2 linked regions of the Aliamphritea ceti genome follow. The protein of the gene in region 1 interacts with the protein of each later gene in a pairwise test. Links are inferred from orthologs where the notes say so. Each region holds a gene or a part of one and is shown in the gene's direction. Other genes may lie near its edges. The genes, in order: groL and grpE.

Region 1 (10,466 bases):
CGATACCAGCTAAAGTTGCCGGTGTTGAAGAGCTGATTATGGTTGTACCTACACCTGATGGTGAGGTTAATCAGTTGGTGCTGGCTGCTGCTGCATTGGCGGGTGTAGACCGCGCTTTTTCTGTCGGTGGTGCGCAAGCAGTAGCTGCACTGGCGTATGGTACTGAAACAGTACCAAAGGTCGATAAAATTGTTGGCCCGGGTAACATCTTTGTTGCGACAGCTAAACGGGCAGTATTCGGTGCTGTGGGCATCGATATGATTGCCGGTCCTTCAGAAATTCTGGTGATCTGTGATGGCCAGACAGATCCAGACTGGATAGCTATGGACCTGTTTTCTCAGGCAGAACATGACGAAGATGCGCAGCCTATTTTGGTATCTCCGGATGCAGAGTTCCTTAATAAGGTCGAAGCAAGTATTAACAAGCTGCTGCCGACAATGGAGCGTGAAGCGATTATCCGTGTATCTATGGCAGATCGGGCGGCGCTGATTAAAGTGCCTGATCTTTCAGCAGCAGCTGTTGTTAGCAACCGGGTTGCTCCTGAACACCTGGAATTGTCTATTGAAGATCCTCAGGCTTTGTTGCCTGAAATTAAGCATGCTGGTGCGATTTTCATGGGCCGTTATACGGCTGAAGCGTTAGGTGATTATTGTGCAGGTCCTAATCACGTATTACCGACGTCCGGTACCGCGCGCTTCTCATCTCCGCTGGGTGTATATGACTTCCAGAAACGTTCTTCACTGATTATGTTCTCTGAAGAAGGTGCTTCTGAAATGGGGAAAGTTGCGTCGGTTCTTGCCCGTGGAGAGAGTCTGACTGCACACGCGAGATCTGCTGAGTATCGAATTAAGGATTGATCTTAATTTTACTTATCATTCATGAAAGCCCGGCACTGTTGTCGGGCTTTTTTTTGCTTTAGAGTAAGTTTGACCAGTTTTAAATTAAAAGCTCTGAAGGAAAGAAAGTATGAAGATAGTGTTTTGCGCACGTGGCGAAGACTTTTCTGAGTGGCTGCCGGTTATATCAGAGTTTCTACCCAGTGCTGATTGTCGTCTCTGGTCTGAAGCGGAATGTTCGGATTGGCAGGCTGATTACGCACTGGTTTGGCAACCTCCGGAAGCGTTATTTGCACATCAGACCCAGTTGAAAGGCATCATTAATCTTGGTGCGGGTGTTGATAAACTTTTAGCTGTGGCGGGATTGCCTGAAGCTGTTCCTATTTTAAAATTACGTGATGCGGGCATGGCTGCGTGGATGACTGATTATGTACGTTACGGTTTGTTGCATTTTAGTCGTGATTTTGACCGTTATCAGCAGCAGCAATCAAACAATCAGTGGTGGTCAAAAAATATAGATGCTAGGGCTGGCTGGCCGGTTGGTATTCTTGGTATGGGTGCTATTGGAGCGCAGGTTGCTCAACAGCTTGCTGAAGATGGCTATCCTGTTAGAGGTTGGAGTCGTACCGAGAAGGTTGTTTCTGGTGTTGATAGCTTTGCTGGCCAGGACTGTCTGGATGAGTTTTTACAGGGAACTCGAGTATTAATAAATTTATTGCCTTCCAGTCAGCATACTCAAGGGTTAATCAATTCTGCTGTGTTTGAGCAATTACTGCCGGATGCTGTGATAATAAATGCAGGAAGGGGCGAGGTAGTAGATTCGCCTTCCTTAATTGATGCATTACGCAAGCAACGTTTACGCGGTGCAATGTTGGATGTGTTTGAGCACGAGCCGTTATCGCAGGACTCACCTCTTTGGTCAATGGAGAACGTACTCATCACACCGCACATTGCGGCCCCAACATCTATCAGGGACGCAATTGTTCAGGCAAAAGAGTATATCCATGCGTTAGGGCAGGGGCTGCCGGTTAAGTCGGTTGATCGCAGCTTAGGGTATTAAAAGAAAAAACGGACACAAAAAAGCCAGCGAGTTGCTGGCTTTGTTGTTTGCGGTGTTGATTAGATGCGCAGTGCACCATCCACTTCAATACACCGGCCGTTGACGTAGTCGTTTTCCAGAATAAAAGCGACAGTACTGGCTATTTCTTCAGGCTTGCCAAGGCGCTTGGCTGGAATGCCTGCGGCAATTTTTTCCAGCGCTTCAGGTTTCATACTCATGACCATTTCTGTGCCGATATAACCGGGAGCAATTGATGCTGCACGGATACTATAGCGCGCAAGTTCTTTTGCCCAGGTAACAGCCATAGCCTGAACGCCAGCTTTCGTTGCTGTGTAGTTAGTCTGGCCCATGTTGCCGTTACGTGAAATAGAGGAGATGTTAATGATGCATCCTTCGCAACCCAGCTCAATCATTTTAATGGCTGCTTCACGGCCACACAGGAAAGTGCCCGTCAGGTTAACATCCATAACCAGATTCCAGTTGTCCAGGCTCATTTTGCTGACGACCTTGCCATCTTTAACTTTGATGAACAGGCCATCCCGGGTAATACCTGCATTGTTTACCAGGCCGTGGATGGCACCAAAATCTTCAGCGATATCATTAAAGAGTTCGGTAACTGCATCTTCTTCAGCGATGTTAGCAATATAACCACGGGCTTCAGTACCGAGTTCCATGCAGAGTCCAATGGTTTCATCCAGACCTTGTTGATCAAGATCGACAAGCGCCAGCTTAGCGCCTTTAGCTGCAACCTGGAGTGCCATTGCACGACCAAGGCCTCTGCCACCACCGGTGATAACAATTACTTTATCTTTTAATTCCATCTGCGGACTACCTTAAATTATGTTGTGTTTTTTTGTTTTTATATGTGCAGTGCAACAATCTTTTGTAAAAGTTATAACGCAATTGCGTAAAAGTCCATACTGTTCAATGTTAAATTTATAATTTCAATATATATCAATAAGTTATGGTTTTTTTATATAAAAATATAAATGAATATTTTAGTTTGGTGTTGCATAGCACAACAAGAAACTCTGCTTTATTAAATTATTATGCTGCAGCTTTGTCGCTTTCGTACAGGTTATGAAAATATGTCAGGTTAAGCTGAAATGATCGCGAAATTGTGACAATCGTAGTAGCCTGAAGCATAGGATTTATAGGTTACTTATATAGTTACAAAGTAATGATTTCTCCAACGTTATTTTTCTGACAGGTTATTGTTATGCGTTTTATATTTTTGCTGTTCATCATAGTGCCAATTATAGAGATTACCCTGCTGATTAATGTAGGTCAGGCAATCGGTGCCTGGAATACTGTTGGCCTGGTGTTGTTGTCCGCATTTATTGGGGTAAACATGTTGCGATATCAGGGGTTTGCTACGCTACGTCGTGCACAGGGCCGAATGGCGACTGGTGAAATGCCTGGCCGTGAAATGGTGGAAGGGATTGTGTTGGCCGTAGGTGGGGCGCTTTTACTCACGCCTGGCTTTGTGACAGACGTGATTGGGTTTCTGTGTCTGATTCCGTTTACCCGTCAGCGTTTTGCTGATTTGGTCATGAGTAAGGTGACGCTGATCAACCCTACACAGGGTTTTCATCATCATGCTGGTCCTGGTAATTTCCACCATGCTGATCCCCGTGATTCATCGACTTTGAATAAAGGTGATGTGATTGACGGCGAATACCGACGGGAAGACTGATTTTCGGAACAGAAAAATCACACTTTTTTTAATGTTAAGTGTTGAAAACCATTTTGCCGGCCCCATCTAGCTAAACATCATCATTTATTAGGTGATATAGATAATCACTTTGTAAACATGTAAAACATGCTTTGCTTCGGTCTGAAGTCTTTATAAGTCAAAGAGTTCGGAGCTAAATGAGCGGTTTAATAACTATAAACGACTTTTTTTGATCAGATGGATCAGGAGAGATATTCAATGAAAATTCGTCCACTACACGACCGTGTTGTTGTTCGCCGTAAAGAAGAAGAAGCAACTACTGCTTCAGGTATCGTTTTACCAGGTTCTGCAACTGAAAAGCCTAACCAGGGCGAAGTAGTTGCTGTTGGTAACGGCCGCATAACCAATGCTGGTGAAATTCAGGCTTTGACAGTTCAAGTTGGTGATCAGGTTATTTTCGGTCAGTACGCAGGTTCTAACGTTGTTAAAGTTGACGGCGAAGAACTGCTGGTAATGAGCGAAAGCGAAATTTTTGGTGTTCTAGAAGCGTAATCGCTCCAGGCCCGGATAAGAATTTTTCAATCTACTTGAATTGAATACAGGATTTTCAAAATGTCTAAAGAAGTATTGTTTGGTAATGACGCGCGTCAGCGCATGCTGGCTGGTGTTAACATTCTGGCAGACGCTGTAAAAACAACTCTGGGGCCTAAAGGTCGTAACGTTGTTCTGGATAAAGCATTCGGCGCGCCAACAGTCACTAAAGATGGTGTATCTGTTGCGAAAGAAATCGAACTGAGCGACAAGTTCGAGAACATGGGCGCTCAGATGGTTAAGGAAGTTGCTTCCCAGGCCAACGATGTTGCCGGTGACGGTACAACTACTGCTACAGTTCTGGCTCAGGCTATCGTTAACGAAGGTCTGAAATCAGTTGCTGCTGGCATGAACCCAATGGATCTGAAGCGCGGTATCGATAAAGCTGCTGCTGCCGTTGTTGAACAGCTGAAAGCAATGGCTGTACCTTGTGCAGATACCAAGTCTATTGCTCAGGTAGGTACTATCTCAGCTAACGCTGACGTACAGGTTGGTGACATCATTGCTGAAGCTATGGAGCGTGTAGGTAAAGAAGGTGTTATCACCGTTGAAGAAGGTACCGGTCTGGAGAATGAACTGGACGTAGTAGAAGGTATGCAGTTTGACCGCGGTTACCTGTCTCCTTACTTCATCAACAACCAGGACAGCATGAGCGTTGATCTGGAAAACCCATTCATGCTGATCGTGGATAAGAAAGTTTCTAATATCCGTGATCTGCTGCCAATCCTGGAACAGGTTGCTAAGTCTTCCCGTCCATTGCTGATCATCGCAGAAGATGTTGAAGGCGAAGCGCTGGCGACTCTGGTTGTTAACAACATGCGCGGTATCGTTAAAGTTGCTGCTGTTAAAGCGCCTGGCTTCGGCGATCGTCGTAAGGCAATGCTGGAAGATATCGCAACTCTGACTGGCGGTACTGTAATTTCTGAAGAAGTTGGTCTGAACCTGGAGGGTGCTTCTCTGGAGCAACTGGGTCAGGCGAAGCGTGTTTCTATCACTAAAGAAAACACGACTATTGTTGACGGTGTTGGCGAAGCTACAGCTATCGAAAACCGTGTTAACCAGATTCGTGCACAGATGGAAGAAACTTCTTCTGATTATGACCGTGAGAAGCTGCAGGAACGCGTTGCTAAGCTGGCTGGCGGTGTTGCAGTTATCAAGGTAGGTGCTGCGACTGAAGTTGAAATGAAAGAGAAGAAAGCACGTGTTGAAGATGCTCTGCATGCAACCCGCGCTGCTGTAGAAGAAGGTGTTATCCCTGGTGGTGGTGTTGCCCTGATCCGTGCAATGGATAAGGTTGGCGTACTGAAAGGTGAAAACCACGACCAGAGCGTTGGTGTTGAGTTGGCTTTCCGTGCTCTGGAAGCACCACTGCGCCAGATCGTTGGTAACGCCGGTGCAGAAGGTTCTGTAATCGTTGCGAACATCCGTGAGAAGGGCGAAGGTAATTTCGGTTACAACGCTGCTTCTGGCGAATACGGCGACATGCTGGCGATGGGTATCCTGGACCCAGCTAAAGTTACCCGTTCTGCATTACAGGCTGCTGCTTCTGTTGCAGGCCTGATGATCACTACTGAAGCGATGATAGCTGATGCGCCTGCTGAAGGCGGTGCTGCTGGTGGCATGCCTGATATGGGTGGCATGGGCGGTATGGGTGGCATGGGCGGCATGATGTAATCAGCCCCCGGCACTCGCCGGCTATGCTTGCGTAGCCGGTTTGCTATAAAAAAATCCCCGATATCTTTACAGGTAGCGGGGATTTTTTATGTCTGAGTTTTCGCGGTCTTGCCGTTGATACGCAGCTATTTTTGCTCGCGTACCACTTTCATAAATATTTCGACCCATTGCTGGTCGAAATCGACACCGGCCTTATTACTTATTTCCAGTAAGGCCCGCATCAGTGGCCGTTTGTGCAACGAGGTGCTGGTGTGTCCGTGAGTGATTGCTTCAAAGGTGTGAACTATGGCAATGATTTTAGCACCAGTGCAAATTTGATTACCGCTAAGTCCTTTAGGGTAGCCACTGCCACTGAATAGCTCCTGATGCTGCATTAGCATTGTTCCGGCATTTTGCGAATCGAACATTGAGCGCATCAGATGAGCAGAAACCTGAACATGCTGGCGCATTAATTTGATCTGATGTTCGTCAAGGGAGCTTTGCTTAGTCAGTAGTGAGGTTGGCAGGAAGGCCATGGCTATATCGTGGGTAAAGAGGGAGGCGGCTAAAGCATTGGCGTCTACCGGGCTGCCGCCAGCTTCATTGGTTGCCAGTGCCAGCTTAACCACTCTGTCGGTCCGGCCCTGCCAGTATCCAACCCGCTGTTCACAAGCTTGTGCCATGTTGTACAGGAAACTGAGGTCTTCACTGGGTTCGGTGAAGCTTTCGAGCCAGTGCTTTTCTTTAAGAGGCACCTGGCTAGTATTAGGGTCCACCAGTGCAATGATATTGACTAGCAGTGGCGCGACCATTTCAGGTGGTGCCATTGAGAGTTTCTGTAATCCTGCTTTTACAGATTCATAGAGTGCATCATCATATTCAACCTGCTGAGCGTCATGATATTGCTCCATAAAATCCCGGGCTTTATCCATAAGCAGTAATACCAGATCGCCGGCTCGGTCGGAAAAGGGGATCTGGCCTTCCCGAACAAGGTCCAGTACGTTTTCCAATTCTTGAAGAATAACGACCATAGGTGCAAAGCTGAGCATGCTTGAGTTAGCTTTTACGGTATGCACGGTACGGAACAGATCGCCCAGTAATTCTGCATCTTCGGGGGAGTGTTCAAGGTCAACTATGCTGGATTCACAAAGTCTGTATTGTTCAAGAAACTCATCATAGGCTTCAGCGAAGAGTTCGTTATCCAGTGAGCCTCCGAGGGAGAACGTGGCCATCGTATAATCCTTTTCCAGCGGCAAATAACGCGGACTTATAGCTAAAAAAAAGCGATTTTAGCACTATACAGGATGCATAACTCATAGAAAGAGTTTTACATGTCACAATGATGACTCTGAGGCGTAACTTAAGTTAATGATTATAAGAGATAATTGCCAAATAGAAACGGGTTGCTCAAGGCAGCCCGTATCGTCTTTTTACTGCTGTTGCTATTTCTTGCCAATCGCATTACCTGCACCTTCAGGTACAGCTAAATCAGAATGGCTGTCAAATATAGCTGTCAGTCTGGTCTGTACATAATCGGTAGCAGGGCAGGTTTTGCCTGCATTAATATCGACATGAAGCAGCATATGTTCGCCAGTGGCAATTAAAGCTCCGGTTTCACGGTTGTACATAAAGTGGAATAAGTGCATTTTTTTAGCACTCTGCGAGATTAGCTGAGTGCGTACTTCAATACCTTGCCCCAGTTTAATGTCGTCCAGATGGCGAATATGAGTTTCTACTGTGTAGTAACTTTGGCCTGCCTGTATATATGCATCATTGACGCCTATAAAGGCCATGAAATTATCGGTAGCATCACTGAAGACCCGCAGATAATTGGCTTCGTTCATGTGACCGTTGTAATCGATCCAGGCAGGAAGTACTTTGCCGCTGAACATTTGCAGAGGCTCTGCACTAATTTCAGGCTGCGCCTGAGCCGGAGACATAGCTTTGAGACGTTGGTCATGCTCGCGCAGCATAGCTCCTACCCCCCAGTCGGCGTTTTTTTGTACCCGCATTATGCCAACCAGGTTGTCATCACGAATTTGTTCTAGCTGGCGAAGGTCGTACATACCTGACTGGGCATCTGACTGATCAGCAATTTTCTGGATTAGTTCATCAGTCAGTTCCGGTACATCCATCAGTTTGGTCCATGGCCACGCAAGGGCAGGACCGAACTGACCGATGAAGTGAGCCATACCGGCTTCACCGCCGGCAATACGGTAGGTTTCAAATAAACCCATCTGTGCCCAGCGTAAACCAAAGCCGAAACGAATAGCATCGTCAATTTCTTCGGTGGTCGCGATATCATCTTTAATCAGCCATAAGCCTTCCCGCCAGACTGCTTCTAGCAGACGGTCAGCAATATGAGCGTCGATTTCCTTGCGAACAACCAGAGGCTTCATGCCGATGCCATCAAGAATCTGTTTGGCACTAGTAACCTGATAAGGGCTGCAGGCCTGGCTGGGCACAACTTCAACCAGTGGTACCAGGTATACCGGATTAAATGGATGTGCCACCATTATTTGTCCCGGATTTGCAGCGTTTTCCTGCAGTTCCGATGGTTTAAAACCAGAAGTTGAAGAGCCTATGATGGCATCACTGCGGCAGGCTGCCTGAATAGAGGCCATCACTTTATGTTTCAGCTCCAGGCGTTCAGGAACGCTTTCCTGAATCCACTGTGCTTCGCTGACGGCTTCTTCCAGAGTAGAGCAGAGTGTCAGTGTGCCTTCAGCTGGCATTGGTACATCGGCCAGTGCGGGAAGGGCGCGGCGAGCGTTGGCAATGACTTCGTTAACTTTACGCTCAGCATCTGGTGCCGGATCAAACAGGCGTACGTCCCAGCCATGTAACAGAAAACGGGCGACCCAGCCGCCACCGATAACTCCACCGCCTATACAGGCTGCAATCTTATTCATATATGTCTCTTTTTTGTTCTCTGAGCCTTAAGGGCGGCTAAACTACTCAGCAGCCCGAAGGCTGCTGTTATTCTGGCAGGTTTACAGTGCCAGTGGGGCACGTTTAGTTAGCTGCATTTTTTCCCGTACTTCAGCAGGGGTCATCAGAGTGGCGCCCATGTTTGTTACGATAGTGGCTGCTTTTTCTACCAGCTGGGCGTTAGTTGCCAATTGCCCTTTGCCTAACCATAGGTTGTCTTCCAGGCCGACACGAACGTTTCCGCCAGCTAGCATTGCAGCGGCAGCAAATGGCATTTGGTTGCGGCCAATAGAGAAAGCAGAGAAGGTCCAGCTTTCCGGAATATTGTTGATCATTGCCATAAAGGTGTTTAGATCATCCGGTGCGCCCCATGGGATACCCATACATAGCTGGATCATTACCGGATCTTCAATAATACCTTCAGATACCAGTTGCTTGGCCAGCCAAAGGTGTCCGGTATCAAAGGCTTCAATTTCAGGGCGAACACCGAGGTCAGTCATCATCTGACCCATTGCGCGAAGCATGCCTGGAGTATTTGTCATCACGTAATCTGCTTCGGCAAAGTTCATGGTGCCGCAATCCAGAGTACAGATTTCAGGAAGGCACTGGCGTACATGTTCCATTCGCTCAGTAGCGCCTACCATATCAGTGGAAGCCTCATTCAGCGGAAGAGGTGATTCAGGGTTACCGAATACCATGTCACCACCCATGCCTGCTGTCAGGTTCAGCACAACATCGACTTCAGCATCCCTGACCCGTTCTGTCAGTTCACGGTATAGCTCTATGCGACGACTTGGTTTGCCCGTGTCAGGTTCACGGACATGGCAGTGAACGATGGCTGCACCTGCTTTGGCTGCATCAATACAATCATTTGCAATTTGCTCAGGACTACGTGGCACGTGTGGTGAGCGATCTTGGCTTCCGCCAGAACCGGTAACGGCGCAGGTAATAAAAGGCTTAGTGTTCGGTTGTAAAGGCATAGCGGGCTCCGCTTATTCAGTCTTACTTGATTATTGTTGTTTAGTGGAGCACAGAGGGTATCCCCTTCTTTGTGCACCGGAATGATCCAATAATTGCACGGGGTGTGGATAACGAGTTTGCACTTAGCGAATATGATTTGATATTTTGCGCAGCCGTTTAGGTTTTTTTCAGATATTATGAAAATGTTTTCTATTCTGGAGTCGCTTCTAATGAGTTTATTTAGCCCAGCTAATGACAGCCTGAATGTAGTCATTCTGCTCATGCCGGATTCTTCTCTGATGTCGTTGGCTTCAACCTTGGATACCATGCGGGCGGCCAATCGGATTTCCCGACGTGTGCTGTTTTCCTGGCGGGTTATTACGCTGGATGGTGAGCCGGCTGTATTGTCCTGTGGGCAGCCTATTCATCCTCAGGGTTCAATGGATCTGGCTATGGATGATACTGATCTGCAACGAGATTTATTAATTTGCATAGCGGCGTTTCATCACGAACAGCACATGGATAAGCAGCGTCTGGCCGGTTTTAAACAGTTTGCCAGAGACTTTGCTTATGTAGGAGGGGTTGAGTCTGGCAGTTGGATGCTAGCCAGAGCCGGTTTGCTGGAAGGAAAAAGTGCAACCACGCACTGGGAAGATCTTGAGGACTTTCGGGACCGTTATCCCAGAGTCGAAGTGCGGCCGGACCGTTATGTGGTTGATGGCCGTATTTTTACAACCGGTGGTGCCGCTCCCACGTTTGA
Region 2 (4,122 bases), 750 kb from region 1 along the record:
CAGGTCTGGTAAGCCGTCATCATTTTGAAGGCGGTCATTCCGTTTTCGAATTGAGCAAGGACGAGCAGCACGATCATATTGTTTGCGTAAAATGTGGCAAAGTACGTGAATTTACTGATACCAACCTGACTAAGCGCCAGGATGAGATTGCTGAAGGCTTAGGCTTCACTGTTACTGACCGTACCTTGTACCTGTATGGTGTATGTAAAGAAGGCTGCGAAGCTAAGTAAGCTTTCTCAGATGTAAAAAAAACCGGCTCTGGCCGGTTTTTTATTGTCTGTTTACAATTCTTAGTGAGGGCGGGTAATACTGAGCATTTCTTTGGCGTGTTCACGTGAAGTATTGGTAACATCAATACCACCAAGCATACGTGCAACTTCTTCAACTCTCTCATCGGAACTTAGCATATTGATCTGTGTGTGAGTGTGCTTCTTGCCGGCTCGCTTGCTGACAAACAGGTGCTGATGCCCCTGAGATGCAACTTGTGGCTGGTGTGTGACACACAATACCTGACTATGTCCGCCAAGCTGGCGTAACAATCGTCCTACCACTTCGGCGATGGCGCCGCCTATGCCAACATCTACTTCATCAAATATCAGCGAAGGTGTACTGGCTGATTGTGCTGTGATTACCTGAATTGCCAAACTGATACGTGACAGTTCACCACCGGATGCAATTTTATGCAGTGATCGTGCTGGTTGGCCTTTGTTTGTTGAAATCAGAAATTCTATTTCTTCTAGCCCGTTTGGATTTAACTGACCTTTTTCATAAGCGGTGAGTTGTACGTCAAGATTAGCGGCAGGCATACCGAGATCATGTAGCTGCTTATTAACCTGTTTGTTCAGTTTGCGGGCAGTACGCTCACGGACTTCACTGAGACGCTCAGCAAGTTGATAGTAACCTTCCTGTGCTAACTGTGCTTGCTGTTCAAGGGCATCGAGCTCCTGATCAGACATTGACAGATCTGCCAACTCAGCTTGTAGTGCGCTTAAATGATCGCTCAGTTCTTCAGGTGCAATACGGTGTTTGCGTGCGAGGTCGAACAGACTGCTGAGGCGATCTTCGACAATAAGCTGGCGTTCTGGGTTTAATTCAACCCGGCCGAGATATTGATTCATCTCCTGGCTGGCTTCTTCTATCTGAATTTGTGCACTGGTCAGCATTTCCATTGTCTGACGAATCGAAGGTGATTGCGCTTTCATATTGCTGAGCAGATGCTGGCACTGGTTCAATAAGTTAAGGCAGTTACCGCCTTCGCCGTCCTGAGTTATTTGTAGCAGTTGCTGACCTGTTTGGATAATTTCACCTGCGTTGGCCAGCGTTTGCTGTTCACTGACGAGGGATTCAAATTCACCGCTTTGAATTTGCAGTGTTTCAAGCTCTTCAACCTGATAACTAAGTAACTGGACTCGGGCTGCCTGTTCTTCGTTTTGTTGCGAAAGTGTTTTGTGTTTCTGATCAAGCAAGCGCCATTGCTTGTATTGCTGACGGGTTTGTTTAACCAGGCGGGTTTCGCCTGAGAAAGCATCCAGTAAGTGTCGGTGATGATCTTTTTTAAGCAGGCGCTGATGTTCGTGTTGACCATGAATTTCAATTAAATATTCGCCCAACTGACGTACTTTAGCGATTGGACAGGCGGTGCCATTTATATAACACCGTGAACGGCCTTCTGCGGTAACAACGCGACGAAGAATGCACTGATCATCCTGATTCAGCTCCTGCACAATTAGCCAGTCTCTGGCGGTTGGAATTTGACTAATATCGAAGTCAGCAGTGATTTCTGCCCGTTCTGCACCGTTGCGGACGGTGCCGCTGTCGGCGCGTTTGCCTAAGGCGAGCCCCAGAGCATCGAGCATAATTGACTTGCCGGCACCAGTCTCTCCGCTCACAACGGTCATGCCGTTGTGAAGTTCTAAATCGAGCTGTTCAACAATGGCGTAATTACGAATGTTTAACTGTGTCAGCATTCTTCTGGCCTCAGGAAAAAGTGCGCTTATTTTTACGTACTGCTGTATCGCGTATTGACGTCGGCCAACCTGGTATAAATGACGTATGTTCAACGGAGAGGTTGAGTGACGTATCACTGTATGAGCTGTGTTTTTATACAGTGTTTTTTAATTTATAAGCCATTCCCTTATCAGACGCAATATGTTTTCTCGTCAGGTGTTAAAAAAATATGTCTTTTTACTTGAATCTTGCCGGCACAGCCCCATATATGTCTGCAACGTTATTTACCCCGTTACTAAGCTGTGCGGGTGTAAAGATTCCTTTTGTGAAGCAGTGGTCGACAGGCTGTTGCAGACAGAAATATCTTGGAGAAACAGATGGCAGGTGAAGATAAAGTTCAGGCTGATGCGGCGCAAGAAGGCGCTGAAGAAATTCTTGAAACCGTAGAAGGTGTTCTGGCGGATGAAGAAGAGTTACTGAACACTGCTGCTGAAGGTGAGCTGGATGTGGCTGCCTTACAAGCATCCGTAACAACTCTGGAAACTCAGGTTGCTGCGCTGAAAGATCAGGAGTTACGTACTCAGGCTGAAATGCAGAATATTCGCCGTCGGGCTGAAATGGATGTTGAGAAAGCGCATAAGTTCGCACTGGAGAAATTCAGTAATGAATTGTTGCCTGTTCTGGATAGCCTGGAGCGTGCAATTGAAGCAAGCCAGTCTGATGAAGAGGCGGTGAAAGTACTGCGTGAAGGTGTCGAGATGACACTGAACATGTTTGTTGCCGGTCTAGAAAAGTTCAAAGTTGAGCAGATTAACCCAATGGGTGAAAGCTTTAATCCTGAACTGCATCAGGCAATGTCTATGGTGCCAAACCCTGAAGTGCCTGCGAATAATGTTATGGCGGTTATGCAGAAAGGTTACACCTTGCATGGTCGCTTGATTCGTCCGGCTATGGTTGTCGTGTCCAAGGGATAAAAATGGCCTTCTGTGACAGTTTATCGCAGAAAAACGCATAAAAGCCGTAAAAAAGATCCGGTTTTGGCTTGAAAGCATGAAAACCGGACATATATAGCAAGCAAGGCTTTATTACAGAATTTTCGTCCGTCATACCGGGCACAGAAAGATTGGAGTTTTACAATGGGTAAAATCATCGGGATCGATTTAGGTACCACTAACTCATGCGTTGCAGTACTGGACGGTGAAAACACTAAAGTTATTGAGAATGCCGAAGGCGATCGCACCACTCCTTCCATCATCGCTTACACAGGTGAAGGTGAGACTCTGGTTGGCCAACCTGCAAAGCGTCAGGCAGTAACTAACCCGATTAATACACTGTTTGCTATTAAGCGTCTGATTGGCCGTCGTTTTAAAGATTCTGTTGTTCAGAAAGACATCAGCATGGTGCCATACAAAATTGTTGAAGCTGATAACGGCGATGCCTGGGTTCAGGTAAATGACAATAAAATGGCTGCTCCACAGGTATCTGCAGAAATTCTGAAGAAGATGAAGAAGACTGCTGAAGACTACCTGGGTGAAACTGTTGATGCAGCAGTAATTACTGTTCCGGCTTACTTCAACGATGCGCAGCGTCAGGCAACTAAAGATGCCGGTAAGATCGCTGGTCTGGAAGTTAAGCGTATTATCAACGAGCCAACTGCTGCGGCACTGGCTTACGGTATGGACAAGTCTAAAGGCGATAAGACTATCGCTGTATACGATCTGGGTGGCGGTACTTTCGATATCTCTGTTATCGAAATTGCTGAAGTAGACGGCGAGCACCAATTCGAAGTACTGGCTACTAACGGTGATACGTTCCTAGGTGGTGAAGATTTCGACCTGCGTCTGATTGAATATTTGGCAGACGAGTTCAAGAAAGAATCTGGTATCGATCTGCACAACGACCCTCTGGCGCTACAGCGTCTGAAGGAAGGTGCTGAGAAAGCTAAGGTTGAACTGTCATCTGCCCAACAGACTGACGTAAACCTGCCATACATTACTGCTGATGCAACAGGTCCTAAGCACCTTAACGTTAAGATTACCCGCGCTAAGCTGGAATCTCTGGTTGAAGAACTGGTTGAGCGTTCACTGGAACCTTGCCGTATCGCGTTGAAAGATGCTGATTTGTCTGCTTCTGAAATTGATGAAGTAATCCTGGTTGGTGGTCAGACACGTATGC

What was found.
Region 2: the proteins of groL (region 1) and grpE interact in binary tests that used the Escherichia coli proteins (3 or more experiments, as listed by UniProt). The link is inferred for Aliamphritea ceti from one-to-one orthologs.

Annotation. Positions count from the first base shown.
Region 1 is NZ_AP025282.1:1,370,182-1,380,647, forward strand. The notes cover bases 3,544-6,509. They hold groL (chaperonin GroEL), read left to right. Parts: upstream 3,544-4,183; coding sequence 4,184-5,836; downstream 5,837-6,509. Other genes in these bases: OCU49_RS06295 (FxsA family protein), read left to right, coding at 3,544-3,592; OCU49_RS06300 (co-chaperone GroES), read left to right, coding at 3,830-4,123; OCU49_RS06310 (HD domain-containing phosphohydrolase), read right to left, coding at 5,962-6,509. Also shown: hisD (histidinol dehydrogenase), read left to right, coding at 1-857; OCU49_RS06285 (2-hydroxyacid dehydrogenase), read left to right, coding at 967-1,896; OCU49_RS06290 (SDR family oxidoreductase), read right to left, coding at 1,956-2,717; more of OCU49_RS06295, read left to right, coding at 3,116-3,543; more of OCU49_RS06310, read right to left, coding at 6,510-7,047; OCU49_RS06315 (carnitine 3-dehydrogenase), read right to left, coding at 7,258-8,727; 3-dehydrocarnitine:acetyl-CoA trimethylamine transferase BcoG, read right to left, coding at 8,809-9,726; OCU49_RS06325 (GlxA family transcriptional regulator), read left to right, coding at 9,937-10,466.
Region 2 is NZ_AP025282.1:618,587-622,708, forward strand. What follows is about bases 1,182-4,122. They hold grpE (nucleotide exchange factor GrpE), read left to right. Parts: upstream 1,182-2,324; coding sequence 2,325-2,921; downstream 2,922-4,122. Other genes in these bases: recN (DNA repair protein RecN), read right to left, coding at 1,182-1,967; dnaK (molecular chaperone DnaK), read left to right, coding at 3,084-4,122. In the rest of the region: fur (ferric iron uptake transcriptional regulator), read left to right, coding at 1-230; more of recN, read right to left, coding at 291-1,181. UniProt on the Escherichia coli protein: Participates actively in the response to hyperosmotic and heat shock by preventing the aggregation of stress-denatured proteins, in association with DnaK and GrpE. It is the nucleotide exchange factor for DnaK and may function as a thermosensor.